DNA from 3 places in the Rossellomorea sp. YZS02 genome. Region 2 is predicted to be linked to each of the others. Evidence: riboswitches for the same ligand, from Rfam matches in the RefSeq annotation. Region 2 holds a riboswitch; each other region holds the start of a gene.
The links. Region 2 has a riboswitch for S-adenosylmethionine ahead of SLH55_RS22895 (methionine ABC transporter ATP-binding protein). Riboswitches for the same ligand answer to the same signal wherever they lie in the genome.
Positions count from the first base shown of each region.

Region 1: linked by a shared signal. The riboswitch ahead of SLH55_RS20655 (Na+/H+ antiporter NhaC family protein) and the one ahead of SLH55_RS22895 (methionine ABC transporter ATP-binding protein) in region 2 are both predicted to bind S-adenosylmethionine.
Region 3: linked by a shared signal. The riboswitch ahead of SLH55_RS12920 (YezD family protein) and the one ahead of SLH55_RS22895 (methionine ABC transporter ATP-binding protein) in region 2 are both predicted to bind S-adenosylmethionine.

Region 1 covers NZ_JAXBLY010000026.1:86-6,717, reverse strand. Annotated here, with positions in the region: gene SLH55_RS20680 (alanine/glycine:cation symporter family protein) at 1-939, shown strand, start outside; gene cls (cardiolipin synthase) at 1,051-2,499, shown strand; gene SLH55_RS20670 (YpbS family protein) at 2,584-2,841, shown strand; gene SLH55_RS20665 (DUF2187 family protein) at 2,937-3,209, opposite strand; gene SLH55_RS20660 (MFS transporter) at 3,490-4,662, opposite strand; SAM riboswitch class I at 4,899-5,003, shown strand; gene SLH55_RS20655 (Na+/H+ antiporter NhaC family protein) at 5,096-6,415, shown strand.
Region 2 covers NZ_JAXBLY010000040.1:720-6,669, forward strand. Annotated here, with positions in the region: gene SLH55_RS22880 (M20 family metallopeptidase) at 581-1,777, opposite strand; gene SLH55_RS22885 (MetQ/NlpA family ABC transporter substrate-binding protein) at 1,790-2,626, opposite strand; gene SLH55_RS22890 (methionine ABC transporter permease) at 2,638-3,300, opposite strand; gene SLH55_RS22895 (methionine ABC transporter ATP-binding protein) at 3,290-4,315, opposite strand; SAM riboswitch class I at 4,427-4,531, opposite strand; gene SLH55_RS22900 (S8 family peptidase) at 5,085-5,950, shown strand, end outside.
Region 3 covers NZ_JAXBLY010000012.1:48,074-54,705, forward strand. Annotated here, with positions in the region: gene cysC (adenylyl-sulfate kinase) at 1-199, opposite strand, end outside; gene sat (sulfate adenylyltransferase) at 221-1,357, opposite strand; gene SLH55_RS12910 (anion permease) at 1,401-2,423, opposite strand; gene SLH55_RS12915 (phosphoadenylyl-sulfate reductase) at 2,481-3,179, opposite strand; gene SLH55_RS12920 (YezD family protein) at 3,283-3,438, opposite strand; SAM riboswitch class I at 3,524-3,629, opposite strand; gene SLH55_RS12925 (MaoC/PaaZ C-terminal domain-containing protein) at 3,825-4,229, opposite strand; gene SLH55_RS12930 (MaoC family dehydratase N-terminal domain-containing protein) at 4,226-4,675, opposite strand; gene fabG (3-oxoacyl-ACP reductase FabG) at 4,699-5,457, opposite strand; gene SLH55_RS12940 (acyl-CoA dehydrogenase family protein) at 5,479-6,632, opposite strand, start outside.

The sequences.
Region 1 (6,632 bases), on a different contig from region 2:
GTTCAAAGTAATACGATTGCAACAGCGTTCAGTAACTCTTTCGGAATCAATACTTTCGTTATCGGGCTTATATTGGCTGGATTGACCGCACTGATCATCTTTGGGGGAGTAAAGCGCATCGCTAACTTTTCATCCTTCATCGTTCCGATCATGGCAGGATTTTATATTGTACTCGCTTTATATGTCGTCATTACGAATATCACTGAAATGCCCGGCGTCATCGCCCTTATTTTCAAAAGTGCATTTGGCTTTGAGCAAGTGGTCGGAGGCGGAATCGGTGCCGCTATCATGAACGGGGTAAAGCGTGGATTATTCTCCAATGAAGCCGGTATGGGGAGTGCACCGAATGCTGCTGCTACTGCATCTGTTTCCCATCCGGTTAAACAGGGATTCATCCAGGCACTTGGAGTATTCTTTGATACCATTCTTGTCTGTTCGGCAACAGCATTCATCATTTTAACATCAGATGCTTACGGATCAGGCTTGACGGGGATCGAATTGTCTCAGGCAGCCATGTCTGAACACTTTAACTCATGGGCCGGTATATTCCTGGCGATTGCCATCTTCACCTTCGCCTTCAGTTCCATCATTGGAAGTTATTATTATGGCGAAGCCAATCTTCCATTCATCAATAAAAGCAAGACAGGATTACTCATCTATCGTTTCATTGCACTCGGGATGGTGATCTTCGGTTCCGTTGCAAGTCTTGATATCGTTTGGAGCCTGGCTGATTTCTCCATGGCATTGATGGCCCTTACAAATCTTGTTGCAATCGGTATCCTGGCCCCGATTGCCTTTAAGGCACTGGACAACTATATGATCCAGCGCAGACAAGGACTGGATCCGGTCTTCTACGCGGATGATATTCCCGGCTTGCGGGGAGTAGATAGCTGGCCGGAACGTGATAGGGGAATGCCTAAAAAGGCAGTGAATGAGTAAGAGACAGTATTTAAAAAAGAGCAGGGTCCTGCTCTTTTTTTCTTGTCATTTTTTTCTATTCCATTCTCAGGTATACTAGTCATAGAAAGTAAGCAAAGGAGCTTTAACGTTATGAGTATCCTATCTACTCTACTGGGGATATTGTTCTTTCTAAATCTGATCCTTGCAACCGTGATTATTTTTCTGGAGCGGAAGGATGCGGGGGCGACCTGGGCTTGGCTGATGGTATTGTTCTTCATTCCATTACTGGGGTTCATCCTCTATTTGGTCTTTGGCCAAAATTTAAGCAGGAAGCGGTTGTTTGATTGGGATGATATGAAGAAAATCGGAATAGAAGGTTTGATACAGAATCAAATCCATACGCTGAAGGAACATCGTTTTCCTTTTAAGAATGACATTTCTTCACGATATCAGGATCTTATCTATATGCATTTGATCAATAATGAAGCGTTACTGACCCAGGATAATGAGATTACACTGTTTACACACGGTGAAGACAAGTTCCAAGCACTGTTAGAAGACATGGATGCTGCACAGGACCACATCCATATCCAATATTATATTTTCAAAAAAGATCAGCTTGGAAAGCGGATCTTGGAGAAACTCACTGAAAAAGCCCGACAAGGTGTTAAGGTCAGGGTTCTGTACGATGAGATGGGGTCCCGGCGAACGAGGCGCAGGTTCTTCAAGGACCTCCTCTCTGCAGGCGGCGAAGTGGAAGTATTTTTCCCTTCAAAGATTCCCTTTATCAATTTGCGCTTAAATTACCGCAATCACAGAAAGCTCGTAATTGTCGATGGGAAGGTCGGTTACGTCGGCGGTTTCAACGTCGGAGATGAATACTTAGGCTTAAATCCGAAGTTCGGTTATTGGCGGGACACTCATCTGAGAATTGAAGGAAGTTCAGCTCTGGCCATGCAGACCCGCTTCATACTGGATTGGAACCAGGCGAGCCGGTCCAAGAAGATTGCCTACGACTTGAGATACTTCCCCCTCTCTTCTTTTACGGGTGAAGCAGGGGTTCAAATTGTCACATGCGGCCCGGACTCGGAATGGGAGCAAATTAAAAACGGATATATCAAAATGATTTCGTCTGCCAAAAAGTCGATCCTCATTCAGACTCCTTACTTTATTCCGGACGTCAGCCTCCTCGATTCATTGCGAATCGCCGCTCTTACGGGAGTGGATGTCCGCATCATGATTCCGAATAAACCGGATCACTTATTTGTGTACTGGGCCACCTATTCCTATATCGGGGAACTGTTGAAAGCGGGAGTCAGGATTTATATTTACGATAACGGGTTCATACATGCTAAAACCATCGTCGTAGATGAAGCGATCTCGTCTGTCGGCACAGCCAATATCGATGTGCGAAGCTTCCGCTTAAACTTCGAGGTCAATGCATTTCTATATGACCAGGCACTCTCTGAAGACCTGGCCTCAGTGTTTAAGGATGATATTGAAAAGAGCAGGGAATTAACACTGGATGATTATCATCAAAGACCATTGATGATTAAGGTGAAGGAGTCCATATCGAGGCTTTTGTCCCCCATCTTATAAAAAGGGGTGTTTCGACATTGCCATGAGGTGCGGGAAAAAGGCATAATAGAGGTAATCTGCTATTGAATAGAGAGGAATGAAATCATGAGTGTTCATAAAGAAATTTCCAAGCATTCCATCAAGCAAAACCAGCTGGTTCAGCAATTCTTAAGGCTGGATGAAAAAAGGGAAAGCGCGATTGATGAAGCGGTTCAGCTGTGTTCAGCGGGGAAGCCGTTTACAACTGAGCGCATCAACCAAGTGACAAATGAGATAAATGTCCTTGCCCGTCAAGGTGTGGTTCCTCAAAGAAAAATTGTCACTTCAGAAATGGTTGAAGAATACGTTAGGCGGTTAACATAAGCCTAACCTCATTTCAGACAACATAAATAACCCTGACTCACAACTATCCATTTTCCTGGTGAAGTTGGGTCAGGGCTTTTTATTTTGTTGAGAAATTAAGCTTTTAATGCGCTATTCCACCCATCATAGACAAATACGGGCTGTGAATCGTTTTCCGCTCGTTCAATCACCACGTAGTTTTTATGAGCCACAACGGTTTGATCATCCGGCAAATCCAGCTTCTTTGCAAAATCCCTATCCATTTTAACAATGACGGTATTTTCTCTTAGCGTTGTGACGATGCCGTTGATGACGTGTTTCTTTCTTTTAAATTGAACTGTATCTCCAAGGTTTGCATTCTCTTTTGAGTAAACGAATGTGTTTTCCATTTTATTATCCCCTTTATATATATTTTATGAGTTTCTCTGTTTAATTGAAAGAATTTTCTAATAATATTATTTTAACGTGTATTTATATAAATATCAATGTATGACTTATCCTTTTTGTACCACAATTTCATAAAGTCGAAACCTTCCGTGGTGTTTTTTTTACATGGAGGGTTAAAATGAGTGCCTTCTCTTATATTTACTTCGATACAAAATAAGGAAAATCCTTCCTTTTACATAAAAAAACAGGCACCCTGAGTACTGGATGCCTGCCATTTCTTTATTAATAGGCCAATGCGTTCTTCTTCTCTTCTTTCATGAGAACGAAGCATAGGAAGATACCTATAAGTGATAGTACAGCAAAGAATAGGTACACCGTGTATATGGAGTAAGTTTCATAGATGAACCCTCCGACAAAGGTGCTGAACCAATTACCGAGACCGTTCCCGATGGCAGAATATACGGTGACGGCTGTGGCGGTTATGTGAGCCGGTGTGATTTCTTTAATGTAACGCAGTCCTGCGGGAATGAATAAGCCGATGGCAAGACCCTGCATCACTGCCGAAGAGTATACGAGCCAAAGACTTGGTTCCGTGAAGTAAAACAGCCATCGGATCATGGAAGCGGCACCTGCAAGAGCTGCGACGGTCAGGAGACCAAACTTATCAATCCACCCTCCTGCAATCCTCATGAACGGTACTTCAGATAATACGGCGATTAAAAACGCGAGGCCAATTCCAGCGTACGTACCACCGGAATTTTCTACAAATAGCCCAAAATAAACATTGTTGGCTAAATTCGGTCCGAACACCAAAAAGGTTACGGCCAGGAAGATCAGAAATTTCTTCATCGTAAATAATTCCTTCATCCCCGCTTTTAAGTCGAGCTTAGCAGCCGCTCTCTCTTTAGGAAAACGGAAGGAGAGGAATCCTGAAAGGACCAGGCAGATAAAGAACGAGTAGAAAATGATCGTTGGTCCGATGAACCCCTCCGAAAGCCTTCCCATGATGAAGACCGCAATTCCGAATCCGAGAGATCCAAACAGACGGATATTTCCGTAGTTATACCGGACTTTACTTGTGTACTTCAGACTGATGCTATCCGAAACAGGAATGATGGCACTTTGGAAGATCGCAACCAAAATCGCAACGATCAGCAACCCATAGTAGAAGTCCATGAACAAGTAACCAAGGGCAAAGATACCCGCTATTAAAGAAGTCATTCCTAACACAAGGGTTGGACGGTTGGTTGTGTCGCTTACCATCCCCCATATCGGCTGAAAGAAGATCATCATGATGGGACCAACGGACATGATGGTCCCAATTTGATAACCGTTCAGTCCTACGCTTTCACTTAAATACACACTGAGTAAAGGGTAGAGGCTCCCCACCCCGAAAAACGTCAATAAATAAAAACCTTGTAACGTGAAAATTTGATTTCGTACTGTTCTTTCCACTTCCGTATCCCCCAAGATGTTTTTTGTCTATTTTATAGTAGACCTTGACCGGGCAATTGTCTATGAGTTTATGCCTTTTTATGGATAAAGTCATGGTTCATGAATGCGACAACCGGCTGCGCCACCCAGTCCCCACAAGCAACTCCGCTTTAGTTTGAAAATATTTCCGGTTTGACTTTTTTAATTAAACCCTTTAAAGTATGTAAGTATATTTTAAATCAACTAAATAACATATCTTCTTATCCAGAGAGACGGAGGGACTGGCCCAAAGATGTCTCGGCAGCGGACTCATATAGAGTGCTGTGCCACATCCAGCAAGTGTAATGCTTGAAAGATAAGAGGAGTGTTTCGTTTGAATGAAACCTCTTCTTATGTTGGAAGAGGTTTTTTTATTTGGTTTTTTTCTTATTACGACGACAAAGGAGTGTTAGGCATGAATCAAGAAAAAGGAAATTTATTGGCTTTATTGCCCTTGATCATATTTGTATCACTGTTCCTGGGAGCAGGCATTATCTCAGGAGACTTCTATGCGTTCCCTGTACTCGTTTCCATCATCATTGCATCCGTTGTGGCACTCTTGATGAACCGAAAAGAGACGTTGACAGCGAAGATTGAACGGTTCGCTAAAGGAGCCGGACACCCGGATATTATGATAATGGTCTTTATCTTCTTATTGGCAGGTGCGTTTTCCGGTGTGGCTGAAAAGATGGGAGCCGTTGATTCAACCGTCAACTTCGCTCTATCCGTGCTTCCGGGGAACTTGATCATTGTTGGATTATTCATCATCGCCGCTTTCATTTCCTTATCAATGGGAACGTCCATGGGTACAATTGCAGCACTGGCACCGATTGGAGTAGGAATCAGTTCCGGCGCAGATATTTCAATGGCCCTGACCATGGCCACTGTCATCGGAGGAGCAATGTTTGGGGATAACTTATCATTCATCTCTGATACGACCATTGCCGCTGTCCGTACCCAGAAAACGGAGATGAAGGACAAATTCAAAGTGAACTTCTTCATTGTATTACCGGCAGCGATCGTCACCATGGTCATTCTTTTTATTCTAACAATGGGGACTCCATCCTCTGTACAAGCAGAAAGTTTTGATTGGGTAAAAATCATTCCTTACCTCGGAGTCATAATCGGGGCGCTTGCAGGTTTGAACGTATTTGTCGTCCTGTTAGGCGGGATCCTGTTAGCAGGGTTCATCGGATTCGTGGATGGAAGCTTTACCCTTTCCAGTTATTTCGTCAGTGTAGCCGACGGAATGACTGGGATGGCAGAGATTGTGATCCTTTCGATCATGATTGGTGGAGTAGTCGAGTTGATCCGTCATAACGGGGGGATTCAGGCGATCCTTTATCTCGCCACCCGCAAGATTAAATCCCCTCAGGGAGCACAGCTTGCAACAGCGGGGTTAGTCAGCTCGACGAATCTTTGCACAGCGAATAACACCATTTCAATCATCATCGCAGGTCCACTGGCTAAAACTCTTAGCGATAAATATGGTGTGGATGCCCGTAAATCAGCGAGTATCCTGGATATTTTCTCTTGTGCCGTTCAAGGCTTGATCCCATACGGGGCACAGGCATTGCTCGTGGCAGAAGTAGCCGGTATATCGCCGATCAGCATCATCCCATATGCCTTCTATCCTGTATTAATTGCGATTTGCGGATTGATTGCGATTCAGTTCGCCCTTCCGAAGTTCACTCGACATAGGGCACCTGATGGAGATCCTGTCCGTTCTTCATAATTGGTTGGAAAGAGACAAATCCTTTGGATTTGTCTCTTTTTCTATCATTTTATGGGTGTTAGATGGTGTGTTGAGTTTGATTAATTATGTATATATTTGGTAAAGTACGTTATTAATTAAAGGCTGTTTTCCCAAAGATTGTTGCTATTTGCATATAAACTAAGATTTACGATGCTCTGTCATTTAAGTTGTGGTGCAGGAGGGTGAAGGGAACAGT
Region 2 (5,950 bases):
ACAAGAATGCTAATAAAATATACGTTCTAGAGCGATTAGAAAGTGTATTAATCTGTTTTCGGCATCTAATTCTCTCAATCTACAACCGACAGTCATAGATTGAAAACAAACTGCACTATTTAACAATATCTATATATATATGTATTTTTTATGGAGGGAGATGGACACAACGTATATCTTGGTTTTGCAAAAAAAGGTGTACAATGGGACAACGAAAAAGGGTACAAATCCCTTGGATAATGAATTATGTACCCTTACTTTACTGATCAATGAAGGACTTAAATAAAAAGTAGGAGGTATAAGTGTTTTATATTTCATATAAGTAAAAAACGCACCAATATTATCCACTTTAGATTCTCCTCAAGAAATAAAAATGTAACTTTATAGTGTGAGAATCGTATATTTATTATCAATTCTTATTCCACAATATGGCCTTTTAGAGGAATACCCCCAATGAAATTAATCAAGGAAAATGTTAGAGCAGATACTATTATTAAGGCAATAAAATGCCTTCTTCTTACATTCTCCATGAAGCGACGCAACACAAAAAGACAGCCCTGATTTGGCTGTCTCCTCGTTTTTATTTAATTGAACCGAACTCTTCCCATATTTCCTTCAAAAGTCCCTTATCCGTCAGCAGTTCATACCCCGTCAACGCAAGTGCCTTTGCCCCGATTACAAGGGCACGGTCACCCTCGGTGGATTTCGCCGCTTCCCTGAATTCGTTCGTATGGACGACGAGGGATTTGGGCCCGATTTTGATATAGGGATGGATGGTCGGGACCACCCGGCTGACGTTTCCGGCGTCGGATGAGCCGAGTCCTTTTCGTTCTGTATCGTCGAAGGATTCGCCCAGTGACTCGATGGAGCGCTGGAATACTTGATCAAAACGGCGGTTGAGCTGAAAGTGATCGACTTCATTTTGGATTTTGATGACATTCAGTTTCGTCCCCGTGGCAAGGGCTGATCCCTCAGCGATCGCTTTCACTTTCTTCGTAACTTCATTGCACGCTTCCCTGGTTGCCGCGCGTATATAGAAGCGGGCTTTCGCGTAGTCAGGGATGATGTTTGGCGCATCCCCGCCGTGAGTGATGATACCGTGGATACGTACATCATCGGTCACGTGCTGGCGAAGGGCGTTAATGCCGTTGAACAGCTGGATCACGCCGTCGAGGGCATTGATGCCGTCTTCAGGGGAAGCAGCCGCATGGGCAGATCTTCCTTTAAATTCAAAATCAAGGGGGTCCACTGCAAGGGTTTTCCCAGTCTGTGTGGTTCGGTTGAACGGATGGACCATCATGCAGGCGTCCACTCCTTCGAACAAGCCTGCTTTTACAAAGCTGCCCTTTGCACTACCGTTCGGACCGCCTTCCTCTGCAGGCGTCCCGAACACGACCACTTCCCCTCCTGTTTTCTCGAGTACGGACGACAGGGCGATGGCCGCCCCGCAGCTTGCCGTCCCGATGATATTGTGACCGCAAGCATGACCAAGTCCAGGCAGGGCATCATATTCAGCTAGGTAGCCGATGACCGGACCTTCTTTCCCTGAATGTTTGCGTGCCACAAAGGAAGTTTCATGACCCGCCACTCCTTGTTCAATGGTGAACCCGTTTGCTGCAAGCAGGGTGGTCAAAGTCTCTGAAGCAAAGAACTCTTCGTTTCCGATTTCAGGTTGGTCGTGGATCTGATGGCTGGTCGACACGAGTTTCACAGCCAATTGATCCACTGCTGAGAGGATGTTGTGTTTACGATCGGCAATTGTTGCTGGTTGACTCATCTCTTTTCCCTCCTAATGCAATTCACTGACCGGCACGAATGTCGGGATCAGGGAATCTTTGTATGTTTTCTTGATATGTTCCGCTACGTCATCTTCCTGATAGAGCTCCACGATCTTTTGATAAGTCTTATTGTCTTTATCTTTTTCCTGTGCTGCGATGATATTGATGAACGGCTTGGATTCCGCCCCTTCGATATAGATGCTGTCATCAACCGGGACCATCCCTGCTTCAACCGCCACACCATTATTGATGATCGATGCCGCAACATCCGGCAATACCCTTGGTGTCTGGGCAGCGACGACCGGTGTGAATTCAAGATTTTTCGGATTTTCTTTGATTGCTTCGAGACCCTGTGACTGATCAAACCCTTCTTTCAGTTGAATTAAACCTGCTTCCTCCAGTAGAAGAAGGGCCCGGCCAAGGTTTGTTGCCTCTTGAGGAACCGCTACTTTACTGCCTTTCGGTAAGTCTTCTACCGATTTATATTTTTCCGAATAGATTCCCATTGGAGCGATGATCGTCGAGCCAATCGGTACAAGGTCCAGATTATGTTCTTCCACGAAAGAATCAAAATACGAAATCGTCTGGAAGGCGTTCAGGTCGATATCCCCATCGGCCAGCGCCTGGTTCGGTCTCACATAATCAGCAAATTCCACAATCTCGATGTCGATCCCTTCCTTCGCTGCTTTCTCTTTCATATACTCCCAGATCGGCACCCCGGATCCATTCACTCCGACTTTCACGACTTCTTTGTCACCTGAACCGGATGCACTGTTTCCCGAGCAACCACTCAATAGTAAGGTAAATAATAGAATGGCTAAGCTTGCTAGACTGATTGATTTTTTCATATTCCTCTCTCCTATCGTCTCCTGATGATTTTTGATAATGTATTCCCTGCAGTCTGAAGTCCCTGTACCATTACAACTAAAATGATGACAGTGACGATCATGACAGATGTTTCAAATCGCTGATATCCGTAGGCGATGGCGAGATCCCCGAGGCCACCGCCTCCGACTGCCCCGGCCATGGCCGATGCGCCGACAAGTCCGATGGTGGCGATCGTGATATTCAGGACCAGTGTACTCAGTGCTTCCGGGATGAGGATCCCGAAGATGACCTGCCACGGCCCGGCCCCCATGGACTCCGCCGCTTCAATGACACCCGGTTCCACTTCAAGGAGGGAGCTCTCAACCAACCTTGCAATATACGGTGCCGCAAATACGACAAGTGGTACGACTGCTGCAGCCGTTCCGATCGATGTGCCCACTACTAATCTTGTAAAAGGTATGATGGCCACCATCAAGATGATGAACGGGATCGAACGAAACACGTTGATGATGCTGCTTAATACGGAAAAGACGGCTTTATGTTCAAGTAAGTGCCCCTTCCTCGTCACCACGACGATGATACCGAGGGGAAGCCCGATCAACGTGGCGAATAGAAGGGAGAATGACACCATCGCCACGGTATCCCATGTCGCTTCTATAATTCTTGGCCAGAATAATTCCCAGTTAACTTGCACACTTCTCCACCTCGCTTACAAATAATCTGTTTCTCCAATATTCCAGGATTTCTTCTGTTTCCTTTTTGCTGCCGATGATCTGTACGATGAGATTCCCGAACGGCTTGCCCTGAAGTTCCGTGATTTGGCCGAATAAAACATTGATATGGGCATTGAATGTCTTTGCAGTTTCGGACAGGATCGGCGTGCCCGTCGAATCCCCTTTGAAAATGAGGCGGCAAATGCGCCCTTCCTTGCTGTCATTCAATTTATCAAGAACTGATGCCGGCAGCTGATCATTCATAACACTCTTCACAAAGTTTCTCGTCGTTAAGGTCTGCGGGTTTGAGAAGATATCGAAGACGCTTCCTTCCTCCACAATTTCTCCATTTTCCATGACCGCGACCTTGTCACAGATTTCCCGGATAACCCCCATTTCGTGGGTGATCATCACAATCGTAATGCCATACTCCGCGTTAATTCTTTTTAATAGATTCAAAATCGATTCCGTTGTCTGAGGATCAAGTGCCGATGTTGCTTCATCGCAGAGCAGAATCGAAGGCGACGTCGCTAGGGCTCTTGCTATCCCCACCCGTTGCTTCTGCCCGCCTGACAGTTCATCCGGATAATGCTTCGCTTTATCCTCTAGTCCGACAAACGTGAGCAACTCCTTTACTCTTTCGTTGATTTTATCTTTTGGCCATTTTGCCAGTTTCAGAGGATAGGCGATATTCCCTGCCACCGTCCGGGATTGAAACAGATTGAAGTGCTGAAAGATCATCCCTATACGGTGCCGCTCCTTCCTCAAATCGATGGCCGACTGATCCTTCAGGCTGCTCCCCTCTATGAAAATATCACCCGAGGATGGTTTCTCTAAATAATTGAGACAGCGGACAAGCGTGCTCTTTCCCGCTCCGCTGTATCCGATCACGCCATAAATTTCTCCCTTCTTCACTTCGAAGGAAACATCCTTTAAAGCGGTGAAGGGGCCATCCTTCGTCTCAAAAACTTTTGTAACATTCTGAACTCTGATCATACAGGACTTGCTCCTTTCGCTATGTATTCTTCTTGTTGACGATCATGGCTCAAATAAAAAGTGCCCCCCTTCATAAGAAGAGAGGCACAAAAATATGTATATGTCCCGCTCTTCTCATCTTTCAAGTCACATGACTTGATGGAATTGGCACGGTATTCATAAGAACCCGTTGCCGAGGTATCGCAGGGCCAGTCCCTCCACCTCTCTGGATAAGAAGATATCGCTTTATTAAGTTAAAGTTATGATGCGTTTCTGCATTAGGGTAATGGTAAAGGATTTTAGTTGGGTTGTCAATCCTGATTTTGAATTAATTGTATTTGGGAGAACTATTCAACTGGGGACACTTTAACCATTCTTCATTTGGCAAGCAGAAGGACGATTTTCACAAAGGTCCATATATTTACGTCTGCACTTCTGTTTAACTTCCCTTTTTCGAAATAGAAAAATTCCAAAAAACTCAAAAATTATATGGCTTACATGGATTGGATCAAACAAAATTTAGAAAAGCATGCACAACTTCGAGCTCAATATCTAGAGAATATTAATGCTGAATTATTAAACACAGCAGCATTGATAATTCACTGCTTTGTAGTGTGTAAACGATCCTCTAAAGGAATTATACAATTTCCTAGTTTGATACCTTAATATTATTTAAGTTTACACAGAGTTATAAATCCAAATATAATATTTTTTGCCTACTGACATTCAAGTATCTTCCAAAAGGGGTGATTGTATAAAAAGACTGTTATGGGGGGCAAGTATCGTTCTAATGGTGTTTATTTTTGCTTATCATTATGTTCCTCTCTCGAGCGCCCCTTCTTTTAATCAAGAACTTAATGAAGACCTGCAATGGATTACGAAACAAGAAGGCCCAATTGTACCGTGGGGGGTTAAAAGTATAAAAGGAGAAGAGGAAAATGGTGAAAAGTATAAACAAAAAGTAAAAGTGGCCATTCTAGATAGCGGAATAGATAAGGATCATGAGGATTTAAAAAGCAAAATAAAAAAAGAATACAACGCAATAAATCCAGGTGAAGCCGTTGTCGATCACTTTGGACATGGTACTGCAGTAGCAGGAGTGATTGCAGCCAATCCAAATGATAAGGGAATAGTCGGTCTTTCTCCATCTGTGGAGATCTTCTCTGTTAAAGTCTTATCTGACCAAGGAAAAGGAAATGTAAAAGCGTTAAGCAGGGGGATTGAATGGTCTATAAAGCAAAAAGTGGACATCATTAACATCAGTTTAGGTATGCCGAAAGATAAAGCCGAGTTAAAAGCTTCGATCAATGAGGCCCTTGAAGCTGGCATCATAGTCGTTGCTTCTGCTGGAAACAATTATGGCTTTCAAAATGATTATCCGGCTCAATATGACAAAGTCATATCAGTCAATGCCCTTGATGCTAATCTAGAAGTCTCAAGTCTATCATCAAAAGGAAAGATTGATTATTCTGCTCCGGGTGAAGATATTGTCACTACATTAAATGGGAATCGATATGGGACTGTTAAAGGAACATCCATTGCTGCTGCCTTTGTAACAGGAACCATCGCAGCCATTCTATCCAATACAGAAAAATATGATTTACCAAACCGAAACAGTCCTTCTTATTATTCAGCAATTGAAAAGCTATTAAAAAA
Region 3 (6,632 bases), on a different contig from region 2:
CGTTATCCCCATCCAGAACATACACCTGCTTTCCCTGTTTAAAAAGGGAGGCAGCCAGTGCATTCGCCACTGTCGATTTACCTGAAGCAGATAATCCTGTGAACCAGAGAATGAAACTTTGATGACCATTCTTTTTCCTTCTTTGCTGTTTGGTGATCGTAGATTCATGCCATACAATGTTTTCTTGTTTTTCACTCAAGCTATCTTCCTCCCCGGCCGATTAATTGGATTCTTGTTTGAGACCCTTGATCAATACATCAATGACCTCTGGACGACTGAATGTTGAAGGGGGGACTTCGCCGTTCCTCAGCATTCCCCTTACCTTTGTTCCGGATAGGATGACATGATACTCTTTTCCATGTGGACAGGTTTTCGTCGTCGCCATCCCTTCACATTTCTTACAATAGAAGCTATGTTCGAAGCGAAGGGGTGTAATCCCGATCTCTTCTTCCGTAAACTGATCGAAAATCTTTTGAGCATCATAGGTTCCATAATAATCACCAACCCCTGCATGATCCCTCCCGACAATGAAGTGAGTACATCCATAATTTTTTCGCACTAATGCATGAAAAATGGCTTCCCTTGGCCCTGCATATCTCATAGCAGCAGGAAATACTCCGAGAAATACGCGGTCTTTCGGGTAATAGTTCCTTAATAGTACGTCATAGCTCTCCATCCGGATTTCTGCTGAAATATCATCTGCTTTCGTTTCACCGACCAGCGGATTCAAAAATAGGGCATCCACGGTTTCAAGCGCCGTTTTCTGAATGTATTCATGTGCCCTGTGCACAGGGTTTCTGGTCTGGAAACCGACAATCGTTTTCCATCCCTTATCTTTAAACCTTTTCCGTGTTTCAACTGGATCGAATGCATACTCCTTGAAAGGCTTCGATAGTCTTTTCACTAATGTAATTTTGCCTCCGACATACACATCACCCCGCTGGAATAGTTTCTTTACTCCGGGATGATTTCCATCGGTCGTTCCATAGACAAGGAGGGCTTCTTTATATTTGTCAGGTTCGAAGATATCCTCTACGTCGATAATCCCGTATGTTTCTCCTTTATATACAAGCCTGCTCCTTTTCCCAATCTGTACAAGATCAGCCTGCTCCTTATCGATGGGCAAAGTGATGGGAATGCTCCATACACATCCGCTTTCTAGCCTCGATGATTCCACCACGGGCTGATAATCCTTTTTGGTCAAGAATCCTTCAATGGGACTGTAAGCACCGATTGCAATCAGTTCCAGATCACTCAATGCGATTTCGTCCAGTGATAATTCTTGTTGAATGTCCTTGTAGGATTCTTCAGGTAAATAAGATTGGACCAGTACTCCTCCGTGCGCCTGTAAACTCATGCAAAATATCCTCCTTAACATATTTGTATAATCGGAATTAAGATCAAATTCCCCCTCCATCTTCGTGGACAGACCGTCTTTCCTCGTTAATGACCCTCATTAGGGACAACGCACCTATCGTGGCAATAATGACGCTTATCGGTACGACAATTGAGTACAGATCACTATCGATTAACAGTTTGACCAAAAAGTATGAAATACTGAGTGAGATTAAGGGAGAGACTACCCAGATTTTGACGATTTTTTTGACGATTTTCTTTTGCAACATGTGCTTGCCGTTTTTTGCTACTCCTAAGCCTATGATGGAAGAGGACGTAACTTGTGTCAGAGGGATCGGCAACCCATACAGAGAACTCAAGATGACGAGGAAGGCTCCTGTTGAAGAAATGAGAATTCCTTCTGCTTTAGAGTATTGCGTAATTTTCTTGCCGTTTGTTTCGACTACTTTCTTTCCCAACAAAACAGCCCCTAGACCAACAAATGCACCACCAATCAAGATTCCACGTGAAGGTGTTATCAACCCGGCACCGACCAATGGACCAACGGCATTGGCAACATTGTTCATCCCTGCTGAGAAAGCTTCAAAGAATCCGGCGATGATCAACAGATAAGCAAGCCACTGTTTATCAAAATGATACCCCCGCTTTTCAAGCTGGACTAAACCCCATCCTGCAAGCCAGGTCACTAAGAAGGCGATAACAGGAACGATAACCCAGAAAGACATAATCGTAATAAGTGATTTTACATACAGAACCTGATAGGCTACCCCGACTCCTACAACTGCTCCCACCGTTACTTCACTTGTAGACAGAGGAATGCCGATCACATTCGCCAGAAACAATGAAATCGTTGCAGATAATAAAATAATGAGAACGATCTTGATCGACAATAAATTCTGCGGGATGATTCCTGAACTAATCGTCTTTACAACCTCTCCACCACCCAGAACTGCTCCGCTTAGGACACCTGCTGCACAAATCCATAATGCTGTCCTGATGTTCTTTACCGCTCCTGCACCGTATGCGACTCCCATTGATGCAGCCGCTCCACTGGCACCAATGTTCATAGCAAAGAACAAACTAATGATAAGGGCTGTGATTTCAAGCAAAGATTTTCACCCATTTCAATGAAGGCCGCATTCTGTCTTTCCTTTTCCTTTCCATCTTCCGGAGCGGAGATCATTGATATCATAGGCCGGTGTTGTGCAATGAGTGCACCCGATACTCGGATACCCTTGATCGTGAAGGGAGTTATAAGTCAGATTATGTTTATGGACGTATCGCCAAATCTCCTTCCAGGTCCAATGAATTAAAGGGCAAATTTTAACCGATTGGAATTTTTCATCCTTATTGATGAATTCAACGTGTCGTCTTGTGGGAGATTGTTCCCTTCTCAACCCCGATATCCAGGCATTGCCTTTGGACAGAGCATCCTTTAACGGATCAAGCTTTCGAATTTGACAACATTTATTCGGATTTTTCTCCCATAATTTATCCCCATATACTTTTGCCTGTTCTTCCATTGTCAACTCAGGTTTTTGCATTTTAATGAGTAGTTCCGGATATGCCTCTTTCACTTTTTCTATCGTTTCATACGTTTCCTTAAAATGTACGCCCGTATCGAGGAATACAATGGTTGCCTTCGGCTGTACCTTGGAGATAAGATCAATGAGCACAATGCCTTCAATTCCGAAACTACATGCATACACCACTTTTTCACCATAGTGGCTGAACGTCCATTCCAGGACATTTAACGCTCCTTTGTAGACCGGATCCACTTCGAAATCCAAGGTTGGCTGTTTCCAAGTCTGATAGGTTAACATGATACACCCCTTTTCCTGATGCTTATCCAAATAAAAAGAGGCGATAACAAGATAAAAGGGTATCCCTTATCTTTGTTATGCGCCTCTAGTTTGTCTAGTCAGCTTATTTAATTCGAACTTTTTCATTTCTCTCTAATTGAATGACTTTTCCGTCTTGAACAACAATGGTGATCGACCCATAATTCATGGTCGCAAGCATGGATTGGATCTTCTCTGCTACTTCTTCAAAATTTGCTTGTTGACTTTTTTCTTTCGCCACATGATTCCCCCAATTTTCATCTTATCCAGTTCACTCACAAATAAAAAAACAACCTTCCATTTTGGAAAGTTGTTCAGGTAAGGATACCTTATCTTCCAAAATGGATAAACATTTTGCTGGAATTAGCACCTTACAATACGTAGGTTGCTGGGCTTCACAGGGCCAGATCCCTCCACCACTCTGGATAAGAGTTATTAATTTTAATATTCTAAATAATATCACATTCCACAAAGAAGTCAACCCGAGTTTTTTGATCGGATTTATATCTTTTGGCTCATTTTATGGAAACGCTCATTCTCTTTATGTCTATTCGATCTGTTTGGGATTTAAAACACTATTTTTAGATAGTGCTGTTTTCATTATTCTGTGACTTTCTTTCTCTCAAACTAAGAAATCAACTCAAAGACAACTTTACCTTCAATCACTGTTTTTTCTGCTTGATTGGTTGCAGTGACATTAAAATGGAGAAGGTTATCCTGTCTATCCAGCATTTCTGCCCGCAATGTAATCACATCATCCAACATGACCATCCCTTTAAAGCGTACCGAGTAATCCTTGATAAATCCTTCTTCATGAAAAGGACTGAAGAGTTTTGACACATTCCCCATCGTCCACATGCCATGAGCGATGATTCCTGGCAGGCCAAGCTTCAAGGCTTCGTCATCGATCGTATGAATGGGATTATAGTCCCCGGAAGCCCCTGCATATTTAATTAAATCGATTCTCGATACTGGATCCAATTCAACCGGAGGAAGTTTAGCTCCTACATGGAGTGATAGTGGTGTTGTCATTTACTCAACCTCTTTCTGACTGTTTCTGTAATAATGACAATCGCTTGAGAGGTGAAAATCCTTTCCCCGTGCATATCTTCACCCACGTCTTCCATGACAAGAAAGCCCAATTTCCCACCTGTCCCATTTCGTTCATAATAGTCTTTAATTTCAGTATGACACCGTATGCCTTCTCCTACCCTCAATGGCCTTTCATATCGAAAGGATTGTTCGCCATGTATCAATCCCACATTGGGTAAATGAAAACCTTCAACGGAGCCATATTCCAATACTCTCGGAAAAGTTGGGGGAGCGATGTTCCCTTTATATCTCGACCGTTTCCCGGCATGCTCATCAACATAAATGGGATGGGGATCTCCTATCGCTTCCGCAAACTTCTTCACCGCACCTTTTTCCACAATATTTAGGACTGGAGCCGAACGTTTCCCAATATATGCTTGAAACATAATTTCCACCTCTTTCTCCCTTTTTAATTTTTTGGTCCACCTGCTACATAAAGGATCTGACCATTGACAAAAGATGACTTTTCGTCTGCAAAAAAGGCCACTGCGTTGGCAATATCTTCAGGAATCCCGCTTCTTCCAACGGGGATTCCTTGCAGGCTCGCTTCTACCAATTGCTCAAATGTAATCCCTATTCGTTTCGCCGTCTCTTTCGTCATCTCGGTTTCGATGAAACCGGGTGCTACCGCATTGGTCGTAATTCCAAACGGTCCGAGCTCAATGGCGAGGGTTTTCGTAAGCCCTTGAAGACCCGCTTTTGCTGTGGCATAGTTTGCCTGTCCCCTGTTCCCGAGAGCAGAGGTCGAAGAGATATTGATGATGCGCCCATACCTTTGCTTCACCATGTATGTCTGCGCTGCCTTCGCTACATTAAATGACCCCTTCAAATGCACATCCATGACGGTTTGCCAATCATTCTCGGTCATTTTAAATAGCAGATTATCCCTGATGACACCTGCATTATTGACAACAATGTCAAGGGAGCCAAAGGATTCATACACTTCCTTCATCGCATTTTCCACTTCCTGTGATTCCACGACATTGGCCATTTTTGTATACAATTCATACTGCTTAAATTCTTCTCCCGCATCATTCAACGCCTCTTCATTCACGTCGATAATGGCCACCTTCGCTCCTTCTTCAGCCAGTAGTCCCGCAATCGATTTACCGATCCCTCTGCTTCCACCCGTCACCAGTGCCACTTTTCCTCTGAATCGTTCGCCCATTCCTTTTGCCTCCTTGTAAAATTATATAAATTGCCCCAGTTTCACATGCCCTTTTAATAAATTTCTTGAGATGATCAGTTTTTGGATTTCATCAGTTCCATCATAAATGCGCCATAACCTTGCCTCACGATACCAGCGCTCGATGGGAAGCTCTCTTGTATAGCCCATCCCCCCGTGAATTTGCAAGACACGGTCGACCACTCGATTTCCCATATTTGATCCATAAAGCTTTGCCATCGATGCCACATGGCGATTGTCCTCACCCTGATCGAGCGTGTAGGCTGCATTTAACACAAGCCAGCGGGCCGCTTCAATTTCTACCGCAGAATCCGCAATCTGCCATTGAATTGCCTGCCGGTCCGCGATAGGTTTACCAAATGTTTCTCTTTCTTTCGAATAGTCGATGGCCATTTGAAGAAGGCGTTCTGCTGCTCCAACCGCCTGGGCACCTACAATCCAGCGGGCAAAGCCGATCCATTCCAAGCCCAGATCATAACCTCTATCGATTTCACCAAGGATGTTCTCCTCAGGAACCCTTACATCTTCAAAAATAAGGCTCGCCGGTCCCCATTCACCCATCGTATGGATATATTCGGACTTCCAGCCCATACTTCTATCGGCAATGAAGCAGGTGACCCCGTCTCTCCCCGTAAGCTGGTGTTTTTCTTTATCCGTGACGGCCATGACCATGACAAAATCTGCTTCGTTTCCACCCGTAATGAACGTTTTCTCCCCATTTAATATCCATTCGTTTCCTTCTTTCACTGCTGTGGTACGGATATTACGGGTATCAGATCCCGCTCCGGGTTCCGTCATGGCAAAACACGATTTCTTTTCTCCATTAATGGTTGGGATCAAGTAGTTTTTCTTCTGTTCTTCGTTGGCGTAATAAAGTATGTTATCGGCATAACCGCCGAAGGAGAATGGAACAAAGGTCTTGGAGATTTCCATATAGACGATGGCCATCATCATGTGACCGAGATCCGCCCCTCCGTATTCCTCGGGAGTGTTGATGCCCCAGAAGCCGGCATCTTTAGCCTTCATTTGCAGCTCATACTTTTTTTCCGGCGAGAGGCTGGGCTTTCCTTCCCTTTCATTTCGGAGCACTTCATTTTCTAAAGGAATCAATTCCTTCTCTACAAATCGACGGATGGTCTTCTGGATCATTCTTTGTT